2 linked regions of the Pirellula sp. SH-Sr6A genome follow. Each later gene encodes a partner of the first gene's protein in a complex. Links are inferred from orthologs where the notes say so. Each region holds a gene or a part of one and is shown in the gene's direction. Other genes may lie near its edges.

Evidence for each region. The genes of interacting proteins can lie anywhere in the genome.
Region 2: the proteins of accB (region 1) and accD are in contact, whole or in part, in a solved structure (PDB 8UXZ), measured with the Escherichia coli proteins. The link is inferred for Pirellula sp. SH-Sr6A from one-to-one orthologs.

The regions. Positions count from the first base shown.
Region 1 is NZ_CP011272.1:3,882,218-3,890,499, reverse strand. Bases 2,559-5,368 are described here. They hold accB (acetyl-CoA carboxylase biotin carboxyl carrier protein), read left to right. Parts: upstream 2,559-3,610; coding sequence 3,611-4,126; downstream 4,127-5,368. Other genes in these bases: accC (acetyl-CoA carboxylase biotin carboxylase subunit), read left to right, coding at 4,148-5,368; VN12_RS14865 (hypothetical protein), read right to left, coding at 2,843-3,415; VN12_RS14870 (MFS transporter), read left to right, coding at 2,559-2,908. Also shown: VN12_RS14875 (sigma-54-dependent transcriptional regulator), read right to left, coding at 1-1,124; more of VN12_RS14870, read left to right, coding at 1,505-2,558; more of accC, read left to right, coding at 5,369-5,503; VN12_RS14850 (dihydrodipicolinate synthase family protein), read left to right, coding at 5,515-6,426; VN12_RS25875 (DUF11 domain-containing protein), read right to left, coding at 6,583-8,076; VN12_RS25870 (hypothetical protein), read left to right, coding at 8,075-8,282. UniProt on the Escherichia coli protein: This protein is a component of the acetyl coenzyme A carboxylase complex; first, biotin carboxylase catalyzes the carboxylation of the carrier protein and then the transcarboxylase transfers the carboxyl group to form malonyl-CoA.
Region 2 is NZ_CP011272.1:1,776,814-1,780,327, reverse strand. Bases 1-2,936 are described here. They hold accD (acetyl-CoA carboxylase, carboxyltransferase subunit beta), read left to right. Parts: upstream 1-1,018; coding sequence 1,019-1,855; downstream 1,856-2,936. Other genes in these bases: VN12_RS07020 (glycosyltransferase family 10 domain-containing protein), read right to left, coding at 2,028-2,936; VN12_RS07030 (histidine phosphatase family protein), read left to right, coding at 330-1,022; rpe (ribulose-phosphate 3-epimerase), read left to right, coding at 1-295. Also shown: more of VN12_RS07020, read right to left, coding at 2,937-3,008; leuD (3-isopropylmalate dehydratase small subunit), read right to left, coding at 3,051-3,514.

The DNA.
Region 1 (8,282 bases):
TCCGGTTCGATCGCCGACGACCTTGCCATGGCTGCCGCACCCTCGACTCGCTGCTTGAGTTCTCGGATGTTTCCGGGCCATGCGTAGCGAAGGATCGCTTCGGTGGCTTGAGGGCTGAATACCAATTCCCCTTGGAGGAAATGGTTGGCCAGGAGCAAAATATCCTCGCTGCGAGCGCGGAGGGGAGGGAGTTTGATCTCAATTCCTCGCAAACGAAAATAGAGATCGGCTCGAAATCGTTTCTGTTCGATCGCCGATTCCAAGTCCTGGTGTGTGGCGCTGATCACCCGCACATCGACCGGTATCTCTTCTTCGCTCCCGACCGGGGTCAATACGCCTTCCTGCAATACTCTCAGCAATCGCGTTTGTACAGAGACCGGCATGTCTCCGATTTCATCGAGGAACAGCGTGCCCCGATGCGCCTTGCGAAAGACCCCCTCGCGATTGCGATCGGAACCAGTGAATGCACCTTTCACATGGCCGAATAATTCGCTCTCAATCAAGTGTTCCGAAAGAGCCGCCGTGTTGACGGCGATAAAAGGACCGGTGTTGCGAGGACTGAGGCGATGCAGTTCGCGCGCGACCAACTCTTTGCCCGTACCGCTTTCACCCCGAATAAGGATGGGTAGTGAAGTGGAAGCGGCTTTGCGAATCTGATCAAAGACTCGGTGCATCGAAGGGCTAATGCTCAAGAGCGCGCCGAGAGACGGAATTGAGTCTAGCTGCGATTGCAGTTCCAGGACGCGCGCCTCCAGTTGCCATCTTCGTTGGCTGCGCGCAACGATTGTTCGGATATGGTCGAGGTCGTAAGGCTTGACCAGGAAGTCGGAAGCTCCGCGACGGATGCATTCGACGGCGATGTTCACACTGTCGTTGGCCGTTACCACGATGATCTCTGGGAGTCGCGAAGGTGGTGAGTCCCGAAGAGCATCGAGTACCCCCAATCCGTCTTGAACAGGCATGTTGAGGTCGAGAAAGACTAGATCGGGCTGATTCTCGTGGATCTTCTCAATGGCTTGCCCTCCATGCTCGGCTTCCAGGACCGTGCGAGCATCGTTTCGTATAGCGCGATGGAGCGCGTAACGAGCGGTGGGATCATCTTCAACGATCAGGATCTTCATCATGCGCATGCCGGGCTTGAGGGGGGAAGCGGATCTAGTTTACACCGCCCACGTCCTGCACATGGAGCCATTTCATGGAACCACGTCAATTTGTCACTGCGCATGGGGTTCGATGCTCGATCCGAGATTTGGTACTGTTGTCCCAACGTCGAGAGCATCGCTTGCAAGGGTCTCGTTGATCGTCCCGAGTTCGACAAGTCTCGCGATGGGAGAGGAATGGTTGAACAAGTTGCAATGAAAGGGCGGGATGTCGATTCGCAAAAAAGCAACGACGAAGTGAGGTACTGGCCGCTTACGTCCCGCTGATCTCGAAATATGCTATAACGATCGCCGTTGAACCTTCCCCGTTTTCTCCCTTCACCATATCCCACCGGAGGCATCCAGTGCCAACTCCTGAGTCTACATCAGGTCCTGCTTCGACCTCGGATATCGCGTGGTGGAAACAGCTCAATGGCTACCATTGGTTTGTTTTCATCATGGCATCCTGTGCGTGGATGTTCGATTGTTTGGATCAGCAGTTGTTCATCCTCGCGAGGAACAATGCGGTCGTCTCGCTCGCGCCCGACTTGGATGCCAAAGCCTACGGTGGGTATGCAACGTCGATCTTTATCGCGGGTTGGGCGATCGGAGGATTGATCTTCGGTGCGGTGGGGGATCGTATCGGAAGAGCGAAGACGTTGGCTATCACGGTGCTGATGTATTCCATCAGCACGGGACTCAGCGCATTATCCAACAACATCTGGGAGTTCTTCGCGTATCGATTGCTTACCGGATTAGGTGTGGGGGGCGTTTTCGGGCTCGCGGTGGCCTTGATATCAGATAGTTTGCCGGAACATGTACGGTCGAAAGCGTTGGGATGGCTGCAAGCCCTATCGGCAGTCGGGAACGTTACGGCAGGGATGTGCAGTGTGGCGTTGGCCAAAATGGATCCAAACGTTTCCTGGAAGTATTTGTTTCTCATCGGCGCGACCCCGGCCTTCCTTTGCATCTTTATCATGGTTCGATTGCGGGAGCCCGAGAAGTGGGTGCGCGCCAAGCAAGCCAGCAAGGAGGTTGGGGGCAAGGCAATGGGATCCTACGCGAGCCTCTTTGGTGAACCCCGTTGGGCCAAACCCGCGTTGCTCGGGATGATCCTTTGCGTCGCGGGAGTCGTCGGCGTCTGGGGCGTAGGATTTTTTAGCCCGGAGTTGGTCGGAAGCGCGCTAGACAAATCGCTCCGAGAAGCGGGATTGACCGGAGCGGAATTGCAGGCAGAGAAGACCAAGTGGACGGCTTACGCGTTGATCATTCAAAACATCGGTGCGTTTTTTGGCATGCTCGCTTTCGCCCGATTAGCACAAGCCATCGGTCGCAAACCCGCCTTCTACATCGGAACCTTTGTGGCGATGGGCGCAACCATCTTCTTCTTTCAGTCTTTTAAAACCCGTGCTGACATTTGGATGAACGGAGTGATGGGCTTTGCCCAGCTGGCATTGATGGCAGGCTACGCGATCTATTTGCCAGAGCTTTTCCCGACGCGACTGCGGAGCACGGGGACTAGCTTTTGTTATAACGTCGGGCGTTTCATTGCCGCGACCGGCCCGTTTACGTTGGCCGTATTGCAATCCTGGTTGGGGGCCGCCGCCGTCGCCAAACTGCCGGAAGGGGCGGATGCGGCAGCCCAAGCCGCCGCAAAACTCGACGCGTTCCGATTCGCCGCTTGCTGCATGAGTGGTATCTACCTAGTCGCGTTGTTTGTTCTGCCTTTCTTGCCAGAAACGAAGGGCCAGCCTCTTCCCGAGGACTAGGGCGAGCAAAACAAGCGTGGCTCCGATGCCGAACCATCGGAGCCATCCCGACTTGAATACCGCGGTGGCATTCAGCGCGATAAAGCACAGGAAGCCGAGCGAGAGAGCGTGGTAAAGACGCGGTAGTCGCTCGTGCCGCTCGGACGCGAAAGCTGCCAGCACGGCGTCAAGGGACCAAACCGCCAGAAATGCGTAGTTGACATAGAGCCCGGCTCCCAAGGCGATTCCAAGCAGGTCCTGGGTTTGATCAGCCGTCGACTGGAATGCCTGTTGTTGCGATCCATTATGGAAGGTCAGCAAAGCGCCCAGGCTGTGCCAAACAGCGAGCCCCGCACCCAGCAGCCACATCGCAGCGACCGGTCGAGCCGAACGTTTCCCGCCGAGGGCTTCGATCGCGAGTACGGCAACGAAGAACGCCAACGAGGCTCGGATGGCCAGAAGGGCAGCGAATTGCCAAGGAGTTTCAGCGGTGGGTGCGACAGCGAGGAGCCAGAAACCGATTCGCATGGCCTTGTGCCTAGGGCTTCCGTGGGCGGAACGTGGACGGTATAAAACGTGGTCTTTTAAGGAACTATGACGGCAAGACGCAGCCCCGGGAATTCTAATCGAAGTCCGAGGAGGTGCGAACAGCTGGTCTCTATTCTGCTTACTGCACCTCCGGTTGAGAAACCTACCCATTTTGGATCCGAAAGGCCCTGTCCGATGACGGAATCGAGCAAAGCTGACGATGTGTTTGACATCGATCGCATCCGCAAATTGATCGAGTTGATGAAAGAACACGATCTTGGCGAGATCGATTTGCGTCAGGAGAACCAGCGCATCCGACTTTGCGGTGCAGGACATGGGCACCCGATTCTTGCCAGCGGGATGGCTTCCATGCCGATGATGGCCGCACCCGCTCCCGTAGCAGCACCCGCCGCTGCCATTGCACCTGCAGCGCCCGCTGCTCCTGCATCGGATGTCGATGGTCCTCACATCGAGATTATCAAATCACCGATGGTCGGAACGTTCTACGCACGTCCCAATCCGAATGCGAAGAACTTTGTCGAAGTCGGGTCGTCGGTTCAAACCGATACCGTCGTGTGCATCATCGAAGCGATGAAGGTATTCAACGAGATTCCAGCAGAAATACGCGGAAAGATCGTTCAAGTCCTCGTGAAGAACGAAGAGGCGGTCGACTACGGCAAGCCGTTGTTCAAAATCGACACAAGAGGCTAACTTTAACAAGCTGACGGAACTATGTTCAATCGTGTCCTAATCGCCAACCGCGGCGAGATCGCCCTTCGTGTCATTCGAGCCTGCAAAGAAATGGGGATCGAAACCGTTGCGATTTATAGCGAGGCAGATCGCGGTTCGCAGTATCTGGAATTGGCCGACCAATCGTTTTGCGTCGGACCTCCCAAATCGGCGGATAGCTACCTTCGCTTCGAACGCGTCATCGCGGCTGCCGAAGCCAGCGGTGCCGATGCCATCCATCCCGGTTACGGGTTCCTCGCCGAAAACGCGCAGTTCAACGAAGCCTGCCGCAGCTCGAACTTCGAGTTCATCGGGCCATCCCCCGAAGCGATGGAAAAGCTCGGTGATAAAAACACGGCTCGCGAAATGGCTGTCGCCGCGGGGGTTCCCGTCGTTCCCGGTAGCGATGGACTCCTGGATTCCGAAGCAGAGGCCCTGCAAGCGGCTCGGAAAATCGGCTTCCCCGTTTTGATCAAAGCCACCGCGGGTGGCGGTGGCAAGGGGATGCGCGTGGCGACCGACGAAGCCTCGTTGCAGACGTCTCTGTCCCAAGCCCAAACTGAAGCCAAGGCTGCCTTCGGGAACGCAGGTGTCTACCTGGAGAAGTACATCGACCGACCTCGACACGTCGAGGTGCAAGTCATTGCGGACCAACACGGAAATATCATTCACCTTCACGAACGAGACTGTTCGGTTCAACGACGCCACCAAAAGCTGGTCGAAGAAAGCCCATCCCCTCGACTCCCCGAGGCGACGCGCAAAGCGATGTGCGACGCGGCGGTTCGAATGGTGAAGCAGGCCAACTACCACAACGCAGCAACCGTCGAGTTCATTGTCGATCAGCAAGACAATTTCTACTTCATCGAAGTCAACGCTCGGATCCAAGTGGAACATCCGGTCAGCGAAATGGTTTCTGGCGTCGACTTGATCAAGTCCCAGATTCTGGTCGCTGCTGGCGAAAAGCTGCCGTTCTCCCAAAAGGACATCCAACCCATCGGTGCTGCCATTGAATGCCGCATCAATGCCGAGGATCCCGATCGCAATTTCCAGCCTTGCCCAGGTCGTATCGAAAAAATGTACATCCCTGGGGGCTTGGGAGTCCGTGTGGATTCGCACGCCCATCCTGGTTACACCGTTCCCCCTTACTACGATTCGATGATTGCCAAAATCATCGTCCATCGACCCACTCGCGATCAAGCGATCGAGTGCATGCTTCGCAGTTTGTATGAATTGCGAATCACCGGTATCAAGACGACAGCGAGCTTCCATCAAATCGTGTTGCGACAACCCGAGTTTGTCGAAGGCCGTGTGGACACGAAATGGGTGGAACGCGAACTACTACCACGAATCAAAGCTTAGAGAACCAAACCATGTGGACGATGCCGGCTACCCCTGAGAAGCTTTCCAGCAGCGTAATCGCTGTTCCTCCCATGGCTCGCAATGAGAAAGGGGTGATCTGCAAAGCGAACAACGCCAAGATCATCCAAGCCATCGAGGCGGGTGGAGTCCATATTTTCTTGTACGGTGGCAACGCAGTCTTCTATCACATCCGTCCGTCGGAGTACGCGGATGCTTTAGCGGTCCTGGCCGAATGCGCGTCAGCCTCCTCCCTCATGATCCCCTCGGTTGGCCCGACCTATGGCGTCATGATGGATCAAGTAGCACCGCTGCGCGACTTCAACTTTCCAACCGTCATGATCCTCCCGCAAAAAGAGATTGCGGATGAAGGCGGTATCGCGACCGGAGTACGACGCTTCGCCGAAGCGTATGGCAAGCCTGTAGTTCTCTATCTCAAACACGATCGTTGGTTGAGCCCTGAAACTGTCGGCAAATTGCACCGCGATGGGTTGATCAGCTGGATCAAATATGCTGTGGTCTTGGATAAGCCGGAACACGATCCTTACTTAAGGGAAGTTCTCGATGTCGTTCCATCGAATATCGTCATCAGCGGTATTGGGGAACAGCCCGCCATCATTCACATGCGCGATTTCGGCGTTGCAGGATTCACCAGCGGTTGCGTCTGCGTGGCCCCCAAACTTTCGATGGATATGCTGCGGGCCATCCAAGCGAAGGACTATGCGAAGGCGGAATCGATTCGCGAGATCTTCCGGCCTCTAGAAGATTTGCGAAACGGGATCCAACCGATTCGCGTTTTGCACCACGCGGTCGCAGGAGCTGGCATCGCGTCAACCGGTCCGATGCAGCCATTGCTCGGCGAATTGACCCCAGAACAACAATCCCTTGTCGAAGCCGCCGCCCGCGAACTCCGTTCCCATGCCTAGCCCTGGGCTGCCACCTCGAACACCCCATCGTACGTTGCGCTAGATCGCTGGTAACCGAACGCCAGCGCGATACCGGCCCATAGAGTCGCAATTCGCTTCTGCAAATTCACGCGACTCGTACGCACGTTGTTCGCAACAAGCTGATCTGTAACAGCTTTAGTTGTCCGAATAGACCTGCGTGCTTTCTTCTTTGATGACAGGAACCGGGCGATTCTTGCTCTTGAGTTGCGCTCGAACCACGTGCGTCCCTTCACGCGTGTGACGAATCGAGACGCGATAGACTTGCTGGTCCTTTGGCTGCATCGCTGGAATCGGCGCGAAAACGATCGCTTTCTGCGACGCTTGATGATTGACAGGTGCATGCACTTGTTCGGATCGCGATCCTTCGGGCAACTCCAGGACCAATTGCACTTCGCTGTCCATTCGCGTCCCCGTGTTGGAAACCCGAATGAGATAGGTCGTATAGCCATCGGTCTCGATTGGGTCATTGTCGTCCTCGATGGAGAACGCCAATTCGCTCTGTCCCTCCACTTGCACTTTCTTGTCGATCGGATCGGAATTCACACCGTCAGCAGACCCTTGCATACGAAGGACAAAATCTCCTTCTTGAACCGGGAGGAGAGCCACTTCCGTGGAAGCCATCGCGCCGGCTGCCAGTTCGGCGAGAGACCATTCCACAGCGTGCTGATCGGGCATGTAAGTCCCTTCGTTTGCCGCGCTGATGAACTCCATGCCTCGCGGAAGGTAAACGGTAAGTCCGACATTGTTGGCCATGGCGGTTCCGGTGTTCGAGATCGTCGCGCGATAGCTCGCTTGGCGTTCAAGGTATCGAAGGCGCGGACCTTCGAGTTGGACCGCAAGTTTCGGTAGGACCACGTCGATCGTCGCCGACGATTCGCAGACTGCTTGATTGGTCGAGATGGCCCGAACTTTATTGACTGCTTGGCCGGCCGAAACGGCGGTCAATTCGATCTCGACCCGTTCCGATTCTCCAGGAGCAAGATCGCCGAGGGTCATGCCGAGGGTAGAAACCCCCGAGGCATGCCGCATGTTGGCAGGAACATCTTCTTCCAATTCAACACCCCGCGCCGTTCCGGTCCCGGTGTTGGTCACTTCGATTTGAACGCGAACGGTTTCCCCTCCCAGAACCGATTCTGCGGCAGTCTGTTTGACAGCCAGTTTGGGGAGGGTGCTCATGGTTCGAACCGAGGCTTGCGCGGCAAAGGTGACGCTCGCAACCGATCCGAGCTCTCCCTCGGCTTCTGGAACAAGCTCGACCGTAAGGACTTGTTCGGCTCCGGCGGCAATCTCGCCGAGCTTCCATAGCAGTTTGCCGTTCCCGTCCACTTGTGCGGTGGGATTGGTGCGGACCAGTTTCGCACCGCGCGGCACTGCGTCGTGCACCGCTACGTCAAATGCGGTCGCGCTGCCGACATTGCGAACCAGAAGTGTGAAAGTCGCAGGCAATCCTACTTGGACCTCCGCCGGTGCTCGCTTCTGAATTTCCATGCTGGGGTTTTGTGCGCCGTCGAGGTGCCGCACACCCGGGGCAGGGCTAGCGAGCACGCTATTGGCCCCAACGGGAACAGCCGAAAGGGAGGCACTTTCGCCTCGATCCGACAACGAGCTTCGCGTGGATGCCGAAGGCATGGTTCCTGCTGACGAACGTGGGGTGGGCATCGGTTCTGGCACATCGGAAACCGAACGTGTTGCTGAGGATGAGCCGAAGCTCTCTGGGGCGAGGGGTGTTGCGAACGCATTGGTTGGAGATCCGAGCGGCGAGCTTGGCAGCGGCTGGCTCGGAAGGGATTGGTTGGGCAAGGTCGGTGGTTGCAGTCTCGCGGTCGCGGGCCCCT
Region 2 (3,514 bases), 2.1 Mb from region 1 along the record:
TGGCTGGGAGACTGTAACGCCATTCGTGGAATTCTGTGACCTGTTTCTGGTCATGAGTGTCCAAGCGGGATTTGGCGGGCAAGCGTTCAATCCGATTGCGTTGGAGCGGCTCTCGCAGTTGCACGACCAGTACGGCGATCGTTTGTTGTTGGAAGTTGATGGTGGTGTCAATGAAAAAACAATCGGTTCCTGCGTTGCTGCTGGGGCCGATTTGCTAGTGGTGGGGTCTGCGTTGTTCAAGCAGCCGGACTACTGCCAAGCGATCACTCGATTGCAAGCGGCGTACTCCCCATGAGCGGCCGCATTTCGTTCCTCTCTGGATTGATTGTATGTGTAATGTTGTAGTGGTACGCCCTGGGGCCACTGTGTTCGATGAACAAGAACGAATCAAGGGAAGTCTGGATATTCCTCTCTCGTCGCATGGGTTGGAGCAAATCCAACGTGTCGCGACGGAACTGGAGCGATTGCCTATTGCTCACGTCTATTGCGGTCCTTGTGAATCCGCGCAGGAGACTGCCAAGGAGATCGCGGACCACTCCAAAGCGAAGTGGAAGGTCTGTGATTGCTTTGCCAATTTGGACCATGGACTTTGGGAGGGAAAGCGGATCGACGAAGTGAAGCGTCAGCAGCCGAAGTTGTTCCGCCAGGTTCAAGACAATCCTCGAGCGTTCTGTCCACCGGGCGGGGAAACGATTGACGAGGCGGAGGCTCGCGTTTCAAAATTGCTAAGCAAGCTATGCAAAAAGCACGCAAATGAGACAATTGCGGTCGTCGTTTCCGAGCCGCTCGCTACGTTGGTAGCGAACAAATTGATGGAAACCGACATCGACGATATGTGGGAGTCGGAGTGCGATAACGGGAGTTGGGAATTGATCGACGCAGATACGCATCAGTGTGTCGATTCCGATTCTCAGGTTTCTGGATCGCTAACCGATGGGCAGCAGTCAGCGATGGGCGATTCGAACGCCCTCGCAGGATCATCCTCGCACACCAGTTATATTCGGCCTGAATACGCGACATGAGCACTTTAGAGAACGAATCCAAGCAAGCGAGCCGACGTGGCGTACCTGAAGGTCTTTGGATCAAGTGCGCCGGGTGCAACGAGACGATCTACCGCAAAGAGGTAGAACGGAATTTGAATGTTTGCCCCAAGTGCAACTATCACATGTACGTTTCGGCTTGGGATCGCATCTCGCAATTGCTCGACGAGAATACCTTCGAGATCTGTGATGAGAGTGTATTGCCGACAGATCCCCTCTCCTTCTCGGACAAAAAAACCTACGCGCAACGACTTGTCGATGAGCAAACCCGCACGGGGTTGACCGATGCAGCTGTTTGCGGGACTGGGATGATTCGCGCCCGCCGGGTTGCGATTGCTATCACCGATTCGGCCTTCATTATGGGGAGCATGGGATCGGTGGTGGGGGAGCGTTTGACTCGGCTGATTGAGCGTGCCACCGAACTGAAGCTTCCTTTGATCATCGTGAGCGGGTCTGGCGGTGGAGCCCGGATGCACGAAGGGATTCTGTCCCTGATGCAGATGGCCAAAGTATCCGCGGCGCTCGCGAAGTACCATGCGAATGGCGGGCTATATATTAGTGTCCTCACCAACCCCACGATGGGTGGCGTCGCCGCCAGCTTTGCCAGCCTCGGTGATTTGATCTTTGCAGAACCCAAAGCCCTGATCGGGTTTGCGGGCCCCAGGACGATCAAAGCGACGATTCGAATCGAATTGCCGGAAGGGTTCCAGACGAGCGAGTTTCTGTTGGAGCATGGCTATGTCGACCGAATTGTAGAGCGCAAACGTCTCAAGACCGAGATCGCGACCGCCATCGACTACTGCGGGAAACTGTAGTTTTTTTGGCCTTGGCCTCCTGCCTCCGGATCTGTCGTTCTCACCACATCCTTCGTGATAATTCCTAGCCAAGTGTTCTTTCTTTTTGATGCTTGGTCGCCCACACAACGCAGTCGCGAAGGGTTACCCCATGTGGCTTGCCATATAGCAAGCTCGTGCACCGACGTTGGGGTCAGTCCAGCAGCAAGCCTCGTTCGTAGAACCGACGCAGTATTTGTTTGGTGGCTTGTTTCTTTGGGTAAAGCACACATCCGCGTCCCCGTGGGCTCCACGGAGCAAGTTCGGCGAAGTGACGTTGAATCATGGCGAAAAGATTGTGTTGATACAGCACGCTCTCTCTCGCCGTACGCATTGCGTCGAAGCGACGCTCCGCCAAATTGTTCCTGATCGCATCGCGAATGCGGTGGATCGACTCCTCGGGCCGATACATATCGATGCGAAGAAACGATTCGGTCGGAAACAAGTCGTTCACGTGTCGGCTTCCGGAGTAGATGGGGAATGCCCAGCCGAGATAGCTATCCACCAGTTTCTCGGAGACATAGTAATCGGAGTGGTCATTTTCGAGAACGATATGGTACTCGTAGGGATAAATCGCCTCGGATTTGTCCTGCATCGACCGGATGCCTCGTCCAAACACATGGAGATCCTGGCCCATTGCATCTTGGAGCATCTGAACGAAACGCAATCGTTCTCGGTGATCCGGTGTGGTCGTTTTGTTGCTGGCAATGACGCTGATTCGGTAGGGTTTCGCGGGTGGCGGAAGCTGTGCAAGTTCGTCAAAACGCAGGATATCGCCGTGGGTGTCCCCTGGCCAAAGCCCGTAGTACCACGGCTGCCCCTCATGTCCCAGCGATTTTTTGGGATGGGATATCGATGTGTGGCTCGTGCGAATCGCACCAAACTGATGCGTGTAACGAGGGCGATAGGTCCGCAGGGAAGGGGGTTCGCCCGTCACTAGCAAGCAATGCGATCTGGGGCATGGAAGCCGAAGAGTTCCAGGCAGATCGTCGTAGACCACGCACCCAAAGAGATGGGGGTGCGTGGGATCCAGTGTAAATTCGAAGCGATTCCAGTCGATTGGAGAACTTGGAATCTGACGCAGAAAATCGTAGCCGACGTAGGTGGATGAGAACAGAAGGACGGGACGCGTCATCAATCCACCTTCCAATGGCAAGTTATCGCGAAGGGGGTAGGTTTAGGCCAACGCGGGATGCGCCGCTTCGAATGCGCTGATCATGCTCTCATTTTCCAACGTCAAGCTGATATCGTCCAGACCGTGCAGCAAGCAATGGCGTCGGAATGGCTCGATCTGGAACGTTGCTTCAAATCCGTTTCCATCGTTCACCGTGCAGTTTTCCAGGTCGACGGTAAGCGTGTATTGCGGATTCGCCGCGTGCCTTTGGAACAAGGCTTCGACTTGTTCTTCGCTCAGTTGAATCGGGAGGGTACCGTTCTTAAAGCAGTTGTTGTAAAAGATATCCGCGAACGAAGGAGCGATGACGCATCGGATGCCGTAATCGTCGATGGCCCAGACCGCGTGCTCTCGCGACGAACCGCTGCCGAAGTTGCGTCGTGCGACCAGGATGGACGCAGAAGCATTACGGGGGAGATTCAATTCGAAGTTGGCATTTGGTGAGCCATCTTCGTGGAATCTCCAGT